DNA from 3 places in the Alcanivorax sp. UBA3183 genome. Region 2 is predicted to be linked to each of the others. Evidence: predicted binding sites of a transcription regulator. Region 2 holds the regulator's gene; each other region holds the start of a gene.
What was found. The regulator LexA, encoded in region 2, represses DNA repair genes until DNA is damaged. The targets are predictions, from matches to a motif close to TACTGTNTANNTANACAGTA.
Positions count from the first base shown of each region.

Region 1 (4,017 bases), on a different contig from region 2:
GGAAGAAGACATCATGGGCATCACCGAACGAATGGTGCGCTCGGTGTTCAAGGAGCTGCTCAATGTGGAGCTGCCGGACTTCCCGCGCATGCCGTTCTCGGAAGCCATGCAGCGTTTTGGTTCCGACAAGCCGGATCTGCGTATCCCGCTGGAACTGATCGACATCGCCGACCTGCTGGCCGGTGTGGATTTCAAGGTGTTCTCCGGCCCGGCCAACGATCCGAAAGGGCGTGTGGCGGCCATGAGAGTCCCTGGCGGGTGCAGCCTGTCGCGCAAGGATATCGACGGCTATACCAAGTTCGTCAGCATCTACGGCGCCAAGGGGCTGGCCTATATCAAGGTCAACGACCTGGCTGCGGGGGCGGAAGGCCTGCAGTCGCCGATCCTCAAATTCCTGACCGAAGAGGCAATCCAGGGCATTCTCGAGCGCACCGGTGCCGAGACCGGCGACTTGATCTTCTTTGGCGCCGACAAGGCCAAGATTGTCAACGAAGCCCTGGGGGCGCTGCGCGTCAAGGTCGGCCACGACCTGAACCTGGTACAGGGTGACTGGGCGCCGTTGTGGGTGGTGGACTTCCCCATGTTTGAAGAGGATGACGGCCAGTACTACGCGCTGCATCACCCCTTCACCATGCCCAGCTGCAGCCCGGAAGAGCTGAAAAGCAACCCGGAAGGGGCGCTGTCCCGTGCCTATGACATGGTGCTGAACGGCACCGAGCTGGGTGGCGGTTCCATCCGTATCCACAACCCGGCCATGCAGCGTACCGTGTTCGAAGCGCTGGGCATTTCCGATGAAGAGGCGGACGAAAAATTCGGCTTCCTGCTCGACGGCCTGAAATACGGCGCGCCGCCACATGGTGGCCTGGCCTTCGGCCTGGATCGCATGGTCATGCTGATGACCGGCAGCGAGTCTATCCGCGATGTGATTGCCTTCCCGAAAACCCAGACCGCAGCCTGCACCATGACCAATGCGCCGTCCCCGGTGGACAACAAGCAGCTGCGTGAAGTGGGTGTGCAGGTTCGCAAAGACGATAACTGATTCGATAGCAACCGGCGGCGCGATCTGCTCGCGCCGGTCTGTTCGTAGCAATTACGGGAGACACCATGGCAGGACACAGTAAATGGGCCAACATCAAGCACCGCAAGGCGGCCCAGGATGCTAAGCGCGGCAAGATCTTTACCAAGCTGATTCGCGAAATCACCGTGGCGGCCAGAATGGGCGGCGGCGAGCCGGCCGATAACCCACGCCTGCGTGCAGCGGTGGACAAGGCGCTGGGTCAGAACATGACCCGTGACACCATCGACCGGGCGATCAAGCGCGGTGCCGGTGGTGATGATGATGCCAACATGGAAGAGATCACCTACGAAGGCTATGGCAAGGGTGGCGTGGCGGTACTGGTGGAAACCATGACCGACAACGTGAACCGTACTGTGGCCGAGGTGCGCCATGCGTTCTCCAAGTTTGCCGGTAATCTGGGCACCAGTGGTTCTGTGGCTTTCCTGTTCACCAAGCGCGGCGAGATCTTTTTTGAGCCCGGCGGCGTGGACGAAGACAAGCTGATGGAAGTGGCCCTGGAAGCCGGTGCCGAGGACGTAGAAGAAAACGACGACGGCAGCTTCCTGGTGATCACCACCCCGGACAGGCAGTTCGGTGACGTGATTGATGCCCTGCGCGAAGCCGGGCTGGAGTTCGCCGATGCGGAAGTGACCATGCACCCCTCCACGGAAGCGGAGATGGATGCGGACACCGCCGAAACCGTTCAGAAGATGATCGACATGCTGGAAGACCTGGACGACGTGCAGAATGTCTACACCAACGCCAGCTGGCCGGCAGAAGAAGAGGAGTAGCTACTAGCTACTAGCTAACAGAAAAACAAAAAACCCCGCAGCGTCGGGGTTTTTTGTTATCTGGCTTGTGCATCTTTCGGTCCGGGCCACAATCCTGCTAGAAGCTAGAAGCTAGAAGCTAGAAGCTAGAAGCTAGAAGCTAGAAGCTGCTTCAACTGGACATATGGACAGCTGTCAGGTAAAACTGGGCCAGCTTTTTATTATCGGGTCAGCGGCTTATGGCATTACTACTGGGGATCGACCCGGGCTCCCGGCGCACCGGTTACGGTCTGGTGGAGCAGGTGGGTAACCGCAGTCGGGCGGTGGCCTTCGGGACCATCGCCACGACCCACAAGGAGATTCCTCCTCGCCTGGGCGAGATCTTCACCGGCATCCATCAGGTGGTGATGGAATACGGCCCGGCGGAAGTGAGTATTGAAAAGGTGTTCATGGCCCGCAACGCGGATTCTGCCCTGAAGCTGGGGCAGGCCCGGGGAGCTGCTATTGCGGCGGTGATGCAGGCCTCACTACCAGTGTTTGAATATTCTGCCCGTCAGGTGAAGCAGGCGGTGGTAGGGCGCGGTGGCGCGGAAAAAGGGCAGGTGGCGGAAATGGTCAAATACCTGCTCGGCCTGGAAAAACGCCCCCAGGAAGATGCGGCCGACGCGCTGGCCATTGCCCTTTGTCATGCCCACATGCGCGTGTCCCTGGCGCGTATGGGCGGCGCTACCGCGGTAAGAAACGGACGAATACGGTGAAAAGTACGGTGATGATTCAGCCATGATAGGACAATTGCGCGGAACCCTGCTCGAGAAACGCCCGCCAGTGCTGCTGCTGGATGTGAACGGGGTGGGCTACGAAGTGGAAGCCCCCATGACCGTCTTCTACGGTCTGCCGGACACCGGTGAGTCTTTGACCCTGCATACCCATTTCGTGGTGCGCGAAGATGCACAGTTACTCTATGGCTTTGCTGATCGCTATGAGCGGGAACTGTTTCGGGCGCTGATCAAGGTCAACGGCGTGGGGCCGAAAATGGCCCTGGCGATTCTCTCCGGCATCGAGGCGGATCGCCTGGCACAGTGCATCCACGATCAGGACACCACCTCACTGGTGAAGGTGCCGGGTATCGGCAAGAAAACCGCTGAACGACTGGTTATCGAAATGCGTGACCGCCTCGACAAGATTGATGGTGGTCCCACCTCCCTGCCGGGCCAGGTGTCGCTGGCACAGCCAGACGATGCCCGTTCCGACGCCATTGCCGCCCTGGAGGCGCTGGGTTATCGCAACAAGGATGCCGCAGCTGCTGTTGGCAAGGTGGCGGAAGAGGGCGCCAGCAGTGAGCAACTGATCCGGCAGGCGCTGAAAAGCCTGGCGCGGTGAAGGCAAGTTGAAAGTTCAAAGTTTAAAGGCGCGGGACGACACTTGAGATGCTGCTATGTCGTGCCCGCGCACCAAACCGGGTTAAACGCGAAGGTGGCCTGATTCGTGAGGCATCAGCTTCGAGCGCGTTTGAACTTTGAACTTTCAACTGTTCGCATCCACCGGGTGACTGCCGGGAACAATCCGTCTACGCTAGCTCAAAATCATTCTCATAACGCTGGGTCTCTCTACTGCACGCATGGAAAACGACCGTCTGATTTCAGCTGCCGCTGTCGGCACCGGTGAAGAACAGCAGGACCGGGCTATCCGCCCGGCCAGTCTGGCTGACTACAAAGGCCAGCCAAAAGTCCGCGAGCGCATGGAAATCTTCATTGATGCCGCCCGTGGCCGTAATGAAGCCCTGGACCATACCCTGATTTTTGGCCCCCCCGGCCTGGGCAAGACTACCCTGGCGCACATCATCGCCCGTGAAATGGGCTGCGAACTCAAGTCTACTTCCGGCCCTGTGCTGGAAAAAGCCGGTGATCTGGCCGCCATCCTCACCAACCTGGAAGAAGGTGATGTGCTGTTCGTGGATGAAATCCACCGCCTGTCACCGGTGGTGGAGGAAATCCTCTATCCGGCCATGGAGGACTACCAGCTCGATATCATGATCGGCGAGGGGCCGGCGGCCCGTTCCATCAAACTGGATTTGCCGCCCTTCACTCTGGTGGGTGCCACCACCCGGGCCGGCCTGCTTACCGCGCCCTTGCGCGATCGCTTCGGCATTGTTCAGCGGCTGGAATTCTATTCGGTGGAGGATCTCTCCGG
Region 1 covers NZ_DEXN01000023.1:58,779-62,795, reverse strand. Annotated here, with positions in the region: gene aspS (aspartate--tRNA ligase) at 1-1,039, shown strand, start outside; gene B3Q33_RS09250 (YebC/PmpR family DNA-binding transcriptional regulator) at 1,105-1,848, shown strand; gene ruvC (crossover junction endodeoxyribonuclease RuvC) at 2,067-2,585, shown strand; gene ruvA (Holliday junction branch migration protein RuvA) at 2,608-3,207, shown strand; gene ruvB (Holliday junction branch migration DNA helicase RuvB) at 3,446-4,017, shown strand, end outside.
Region 1: a site for LexA is predicted at 2,002-2,021, ahead of ruvC (crossover junction endodeoxyribonuclease RuvC). Genes of this name have one in related genera too.

Region 2 (4,017 bases):
TCCCGGGTGCCTTTTTCTCCATGAAACACCGGTAGCTTGCGCATGGACTGGACCAGCTCATGGTCCGGCGACTGCATACGTTTGACTTCCAGGGTCCAGCGGATGTGGTGAACGATCATGTGGAAGAACGCCAGCCGGGTACTCAATGAATAAGGGCTGTCATCCTCGTTGAATTCATTGAAATCCAGGCTCACCAATACCGCTTCGCGGGCCGTCTCTGACACCTTGATCGTGGCGCTCCGGGGAGTACCGAGCAACATGGAAAGAGTACCAAAAACCTCCCCCGGCGATACGTAATAAAGCGGCGCGTCTCCAGTCGTATCAGATAGCACCTCAAGCTGCCCTCGCAGCAGGAAATACAGGGTGGAATCCACATCCCCGGCACGAATCACAGTGTCACCGGAACCGGCTACCCAAAGGCGGGTATTATGCTCAAGCTGGGCAAATTCGCTTTGATCATCACGGGCAATTTCATTGAAAAACGGGACACCGGATAACAGCTGCCGGATCCGTTGTTGGCCGAAGTCATTATTATTGGCCTGCTCCATCTACTATCCCCAGGTCTGATGGAATTATTATCGAAGCGTCCGCCTGCCGGGCGAATCAACACAAAGACCCGCAACCATTCAGATGCTCCCTGCAATATGCTAGTGCCACCGCTACCACAGGGCAACGATATCCTCCCGAAACTGGTAAAATTCAGCCCGCCACAACTGTTCAAATAGCACTGTTCATATTATCAGTACCTATGCTAGCATCGGTTTTGTAGCACTGTTTGTCAGCCTTGGCTGACAGCCTGGTTAGCCAGAAGCGTCGATGACGCCCGGGTATGGAACCGAAATCCTGCGGGAAACATGGAGAAGGTTATGAGCAGCAAACTCACCGATCGCCAGCAACAGGTGCTGGACTGTATCCGCGAATGCATCGCCGATACCGGTATGGCACCCACTCGCGCGGAAATTGCCGACATCATGGGCTTTCAGTCCAAGAATGCCGCCTCTGACCATTTGCGAGCCCTGGAAAGAAAGGGCTTTATCAAACTCCACAGTGACCGCTCCCGTGGCATTCAATTGCTCGACAACGCCTACTGGTCGGAAGAAGAACTGCCGATAGTCGGCAAAGTGGCCGCCGGGGTTCCCATCGAGGCCATCGAAAATGTGGAACGTACCGTGCCGGTGCCCCAGGGGCTGTTCAAGCAACGCCCCACTTACCTCTTGAAGGTACAGGGCGACAGTATGATCGAGGCAGGCATCTTCGATGGCGACCTGATCGCCGTACGCAAATCCAACGTGGCCCGTTCCGGTGAGATCGTGGTTGCCCGCATTGACGAAGAAGTCACGGTAAAGACCCTAAAGTTAAACAAGTCCAGCGCCACCCTGTTACCGGCTAACGAGGCTTATGAGCCGATCAAGGTGCCGGCTGATCAACTGATCATCGAGGGTATTTTCGTGGGGTTGATCCGTGATCCGAATTCTTTCTAGTGCCATTCTGCTATTTATGAGTGTTGCCGCCATGTCCGATACGCATCTGCTCGCCCCCTGCCCGGATTCGCCCAACTGCGTCTCCAGCCTGGCCAAAGACGAAGATCGCCGGGTGGCGCCTCTGCAGGTAGCAGAAACTCGCCAGGCCAGCATGACTCGCCTACAGGCCCTGCTGCGGCAACTTGACCGCGTCGAGTTCGATGTGGTCGGCCAGTCCCGTATCCAGGCCCGCTTCTCAAGCCGACTGCTGCGTTTCGTGGATGATGTGACATTCTATATTCGTGAAGACGGCGTGGTAGAGGTACGCTCCGCATCACGGGTCGGCTACTGGGATTTAGGTGCCAACCGTCGTCGGGTAGAATCCCTGCGCGAACAACTGGCGGAGCAGGCCCCTGATGCAAGAACCTCACACTACTCACTTCAAGACCGACATTCCCCATTGGGCTGATATCGGCGTTAATCTGACCGACAAGCAGTTCCGCGATGATCAGGATGAGGTACTTGAGCGGGCCCGTTCTGCCGGGGTGAACTGGCAACTTCTCACCGGCACTAATGTGGACGAATCCCGCCAGGCCATGGAGCTGGCCAGCCAGCACGATGATCTGTTTTCCACCGCTGGCCTTCACCCTCATAGCGCCCGCTTCTATTCCCCGGCCCTGGAAAAGGAGATGCGGGAACTGTTAAGCCACCACAGCGTAAAAGCCGCCGGCGAAATGGGCCTGGATTTCAATCGTGACTTTTCCCCACGCCCGGATCAGGAACGTGCCTTCGAGGCCCAGCTGGCCCTGGCAGTGGAATACCGGCTTCCGGTGTTTCTCCACGAGCGCGATGCCCACGAACGCTTCGCGCCCATTTTGAAAGCCTACCGGGATCACCTTGTCGGTGCGGTCGTGCACTGCTTTACCGGATCACGCCAGGCGCTTTTTGATTATCTGGATCTGGATTGCCACATTGGCATCACCGGCTGGGTGTGCGATGAGCGCCGCGGCAAGCCGCTGGCGGAATTGGTACACAACATCCCCGATAACCGGCTGCTGCTGGAAACCGACGCGCCCTATCTGCTACCCCGGGATCTGCCGGAAGCGCCCCCGAAAAAGCGGCGCAACGAGCCTTCATTGTTACCCTGGATAGGTAAGCGGGTGGCGAGTTTACGGGGACAAGATGTGGCCCGGGTGGCGGGTATGACGAGTGATAATGCGCGGGTGCTGTTCAGATAACCGAAACCCGAAACCGTTGGAGCTTTGCTCACAAAGCGAAATCTCTCTTGAGCAGGTAATGGCACCAGGCTCAAGCCTTCCCCTTGCGAGCAAGACTCCAACAGGTCAGGCTTGGCTTCGCCAGTGAAAGCGCACACGAAGCGGAGGGATCACCTCCCCTTCCGGCTGACCGACCATTTCCGCATGGGCAGAATGATGGAGCAAATGTGCGGAGTCGGTAGACAGGGTCTGAAGCTGGTTATTGGCGTGCTCGGGGCCATTGAAGCGCATGATTTTACCGCTGTCGTCGGTCACCCAGTACCAGGTATCCGCGAAGCGGACTTTGACGGTGCACACGGACAGGCAGGCCGAGAAAATCTCGACTTCATCGGCCTTGCGCTTGTGCAGTTTTTTGGGGCTGATCGTTTCCATAACAGCAATGATGATCTTGCCGCTGTGAAGCCCGCATCAATCACTCAGCCTGCCAGAAACTGCTGCACATCCAGTAGACCGAATGGCCAACCCAGCTCCCGCCCCTCTTTCATCAGCACGGGAATGCGTTCGCCATAGCGGGCCAGCAGCTCATCGTCCTCGGCCACATCAACCAGTGTCAGCGTAAGGTCCGGTGACACCATGGCGACCAGTTCACAGGCCTGTTCACAGAGGTGACAGCCCACCGTGGTATAAAGCACTACGCTCATCAGTCCTCCACATGCCGAATGGCATAGCAGACATGAATCTTGTCATTGCGGCGAAAATCTTCCGGGATGCTCCAGCGGGAAATATCTTCTACCTGATACCATTTGCTGATACTCGGGTCGAGCTGGAAACGCCGGTAGTTGCAGGAAAAATACAGTACCCCGCCCGGCTCCAGCCGACGCATGATCTTGCGGATCAACTCCCCATGGTGCTCTTCCACCACGAAGTCACTGCGCGACTTATTGTTGGAAAAGGTCGGAGGATCACAGAACACCAGATCGAACTGTTCCTGGCATTCGTCCAGCCAGCGCATGGTATCGGCGCGCACCAGCTCATGCTGCTCGGTGGAGAAGCCGTTGGCGGCCAGATTGCAGGCTGCCCATTCCAGATAGCGCTTGGAAGCATCCACGGTAACAGTGCGCTTGGCGCCGCCAACAGCCGCATGCACGGTGGCCGAGCCGGTGTAGGCAAACAGGTTGAGGAAGCGCTTGCCGCTGGCTTCCTCGGCAATTTTCAGCCGCGTGGGACGGTGATCGAGGAACAGACCCGTGTCCAGATAGTCCTGCAGGTTGATGAGCAGCTGAGCCTGGCCTTCTCGCACCAACCGGTAACGCCCCTGGCCATCCAGCTTTTGGTACTGC
Region 2 covers NZ_DEXN01000044.1:21,439-25,455, reverse strand. Annotated here, with positions in the region: gene B3Q33_RS13895 (Crp/Fnr family transcriptional regulator) at 1-548, opposite strand, end outside; gene lexA (transcriptional repressor LexA) at 867-1,481, shown strand; gene B3Q33_RS13885 (DUF1499 domain-containing protein) at 1,513-1,929, shown strand; gene B3Q33_RS13880 (TatD family hydrolase) at 1,877-2,698, shown strand; gene B3Q33_RS13875 (DUF6482 family protein) at 2,804-3,109, opposite strand; gene B3Q33_RS13870 (glutaredoxin family protein) at 3,154-3,378, opposite strand; gene rlmKL (bifunctional 23S rRNA (guanine(2069)-N(7))-methyltransferase RlmK/23S rRNA (guanine(2445)-N(2))-methyltransferase RlmL) at 3,378-4,017, opposite strand, start outside.

Region 3 (4,017 bases), on a different contig from region 2:
TATCCATTCTCAATTATCAACTTAACGGTATTGGTGCAGTTCGCCTAAGGTTCAGTGCACCCTACGCCAGAGATCCGCCAGCGCAGATTACGCCTGAAGCATGCCTGCCAGTCGGCGGGTAATCATACGGGGCGAGAACTTGCCCATCCACACCAGCAGCAAATTTTTCAGGCCGGGAATCACAATGGCGCGACGGCGCCCTGCCAGAGACTTTTTCACCACCGCTTCGGTAGTCATGGTGCCAGCCTTGAACAACAGGGTATCGGTCATGTGGGCTTCGGTAGCAAACTCTGAATCGGTAGCACCTGGACACAGAGCGCTGACCGCGATCCCGTTACCTTTCAGCTCTTCGTGCAGGCCTTCAGAGAACGACAGAACAAAGGCCTTGGTGGCGTAATAAATGGTCATGTTCGGGCCTGCCTGAAAGGCCGCCGAAGACGCCACATTGATCACAAACGCATCCTTAGCCTGCTTGAGCGCCGGCACCAGACGCCAGGTCAGATCTACCAGGGCTGTCACATTCACCTGCACCATATCCAGCTGCCGCTGCAGATCCAGATCCGCAAACTGCCCGCGATCACCAAAGCCGGCATTGTTGATCAGGCCAGTCACCGCGATCTGCTGTTGCTCCAGCGCCTTTGCCAGCTCGGCGGAGGCTTCCGGCTGCGCCAGATCCGAGGCGATGCAGGCAACCTCAATACCGTTTCGCTCGCGCAACTCGCCGGCAAGGGCCTCCAGGCGATCCAGGCGCCGGGCCACCAATACCAGGTTGTTCCCTTCCATTGCCAATTGCCGGGCAAATTCCTTACCAATACCGGCACTGGCGCCAGTAATAACGACCGCTTGCATAGCTTTTCTCCATTAAGTAACCATCGGTCACTAATTTAGAGAAAAATCACCGATCTGTAAATAACCGCTGGTCACTTAAATGAGTTGCGCCTCGACACTACCTTTTGAGAGCCCTGGTTTTCAGTGCAATCTTCGCTTTGCGAGCAAAGCTCCAACAGCGCCATCGCTTCAGGTCTCCCCTTCTGCCACGCCCCACAGGTTGAGCTGGCCATGGGGACCTGGTGGCACAAAGCCACTGCAATCCAGAGATTGTTCTTCACGGGCCTGCAATCCGGCCGCTTTGCAAGCGGATGCAAAACGCTGGCGCAGCAGATGCGCCCAGGCCCCCTGCCCGCTTTGTCGCTGGTGCCAGCGGCTGTCATAGACGGCGCCACCATGCAGATCCCGCATCACCGACATCACCTTCTCCGCCCGCTCCGGGTAATGCTCATGCAGCCACTCCTCCCAGAGCGGCCCCACTTCATGGGGAAGTCGCAACACCACATAACCCGCCTGCTGAGCACCGGCCTGGGCCACCTGCTCGACAATATCTTCCAGCTCGTGGTCGTTGATGAAAGGAATCACTGGCGCCACCAGGGCAGTTACAGGCACCCCGGCCCGGCTCAGCTCACGAATCACCTTGATGCGCTCACGGCCACCACTGGCCCGTGGCTCCAACTCGCCTTTGAGGCGGTTATCCAGCGTGGTCACGGACACCGCCACCGACGCCCTGCCCAGGCGCGCCATGGGAGCAATCAGGTCAAGATCTCGCAGTACCAGGGTGCTCTTGGTGATCAGGCTGAAGGGATGCTGGCAATCCACCAGCACCTGCAACAGTTCCCGGCTTATACGCCGTTCTCGTTCGATGGGCTGATAAGGATCTGTCACCGTACCCAGCACAATGGGCCGACAGCGATATCCTGGCTTGCGCAAACTATCGCGCAGTACCTCTGCCGCATTGTCCTTGCAGAAGATTTCACTCTCGAAATCCTGGCCCGGTGACAGATCCACATAGGCATGATTGGGGCGGGCATAGCAGTAGATACAGCCATGCTCACAGCCCCGGTAGGGATTGATGCTCTGCTCAAATGGCAGGTCCGGGCTGCGATTGGTCATGATCAGGCTTTTTGCCTGTTCACGGTGATAGCGGGTGGGCCGGTTTACCGGCGCGTCATCCATATCGCTATGGCTGACGGCAAAGCGTCCCGGTATCTGGCTGAGGGTACCCCGGTTCACAGCAGGCATAATGGCTCCCGTCGAATACTGTCTTTTTGTACAGTATATCGAGAAGAGCCCGGACTCAATACTTTTTACCCAACTACGCCCAGCCAGCCCGGTGGCGCCTTGCTCGCAAGGCGAATGGGAGTATTGATCACCAGCATATGGCGAAGCGGGCAACCCCTTCGCCATGCAAGCATAGCTCCAACGAAGTCTGGTGGCATAAGTGGCCTACAAACTCCGAAGCTTGCGCAGCTCCCTTACCCCGACTGCAAGTGTCATGAAGTCGTGGGGGCTGTCTGCCTGCAGGGTTTGCAAGCGGTGGATGCCGAAGGCGACCTTGCGGCTGGCCTTGTCTTCCCAGGCAGCAAAACGAGCGGCGGCGTTGTCGCCCTCCTGTTCCAGTACCTTGGCAGCCACCTGGCGGTGCAGGCGATAAGAGTCTTCGCGCAGGTTGGCGCGGGCCAGGGCCTGCCAGCGACCCTGTACGCTCAGGTCGATGATGGCGGACAACAGCCAGAGGATCTGCAGGCGATCCCCGACCAGGAAGTAGACCTCCGCCGCCAGTTTCAGCGGCACCTGGGCCTGGGAGGCCAATTCGATCACGTCCGGCGCGCTGCCCAGCACCATGGTGTTGGCCAGCAGGCGAGCTTCTTTTTCCGGCACGCCATCGTCGCCCATGCCGGCCACCGCCTGATCCCACTCCTGACGGTAACTGCCTGGCAGGATATCCGGCAGCATGGCTTCCAGCTCACCAATGGACTTGCGATAGCGGTTGACCGCTTCCGCCACCGGGCGACGACCCCATTTGTAATGGATCAGCCAGGTGGTGACGTGTTTCATCAGGCCGATGACACGACCATAGAGGCGCAGCTGCACCTGGCTGTCCACCTTGCCATCCAGCCCGTCCACCGGTGCCCAGTAAAGGTCCCCATCGAACACCGCGTGAGCCATGGCATAGGCCTTGACGATACGGTGCAGGGACAGACCATGCTCATCGGCATAACGGTGGACAAAGGAAAAGCCCATACGATTGACCACGGCATTGGACAACACAGTGGCAATCAGCTCCCTGCGCAACCCATGCGCCAATAAATCCTCGCGGAAGGATTCCACCAGCTCTTCCGGGAAATAGTTGAGCACGTCCTGATCGAAGAAGGGGTCGTCCGGCACATCGGTGGCCAGCATGGCATCAAACAGGGCGTTCTTGGTGTAGGACAACAACACCGACAGTTCCGGCCGTGTCAGCCCCTTGCCCCGGGTGCGGCGCTCACTGAGCCCCTCGTCATCCGGCAGGTATTCCACCGAGCGGGTCAGCGAGCCCTGGCGCTCCAGAGTGCGCAGGTGGTTGGCGTGTTCGTCGAGACGGCTGGCGGCATTGAATTCCAGCAGGCTCAGGGCCAGGCATTGCACATAGTTATCGCGCAGCACGGCCGTTGCCACGTCATCGGTCATCCGCTCCAGTAGCGGGTCACGGGTTTCCCGGTCCAGGCGACCATCACGCAGCCGCTGATTGAGTGGAATCTTGATGTTCACTTCCCGGTCGGAGCTGTGCACGCCACCGGAATTGTCGATGGCATCGGTGTTGATACAGCCGCCGTTCAGCGCGTACTCGATCCGCCCCAACTGGGTCAGCCCCAGGTTGCCGCCCTCGCCCACCACCTGACAACGCAGGTCGCGACCATTGATACGGATGGCATCGTTGGCCCGGTCGCCTACCTGTGCCGGACTTTCGTTGCTACCTTTCACATAGGTGCCAATGCCACCGTTCCAAAGCAGCTCCACCGGTGCCTTTAGGATGGCGGTGATCAACTCCGCGGGTGTCAGGGTACGTTGCTCGATACACAGAGCGTTACAAGCCTGCTCACTGAGGGTGATGCTTTTGGCACTGCGCGACCAGACCCCGCCACCGTCGGAAATCAGCGATGCATCGAAATCTTCCCAGGTGGTGCCACGCGTGTTGAACAGCCG
Region 3 covers NZ_DEXN01000038.1:28,387-32,403, reverse strand. Annotated here, with positions in the region: gene B3Q33_RS11700 (SDR family NAD(P)-dependent oxidoreductase) at 88-849, opposite strand; gene B3Q33_RS11695 (PA0069 family radical SAM protein) at 1,018-2,073, opposite strand; gene B3Q33_RS11690 (NAD-glutamate dehydrogenase) at 2,278-4,017, opposite strand, start outside.
Region 3: a site for LexA is predicted at 2,090-2,109, ahead of B3Q33_RS11695 (PA0069 family radical SAM protein). Genes of this name have one in related genera too.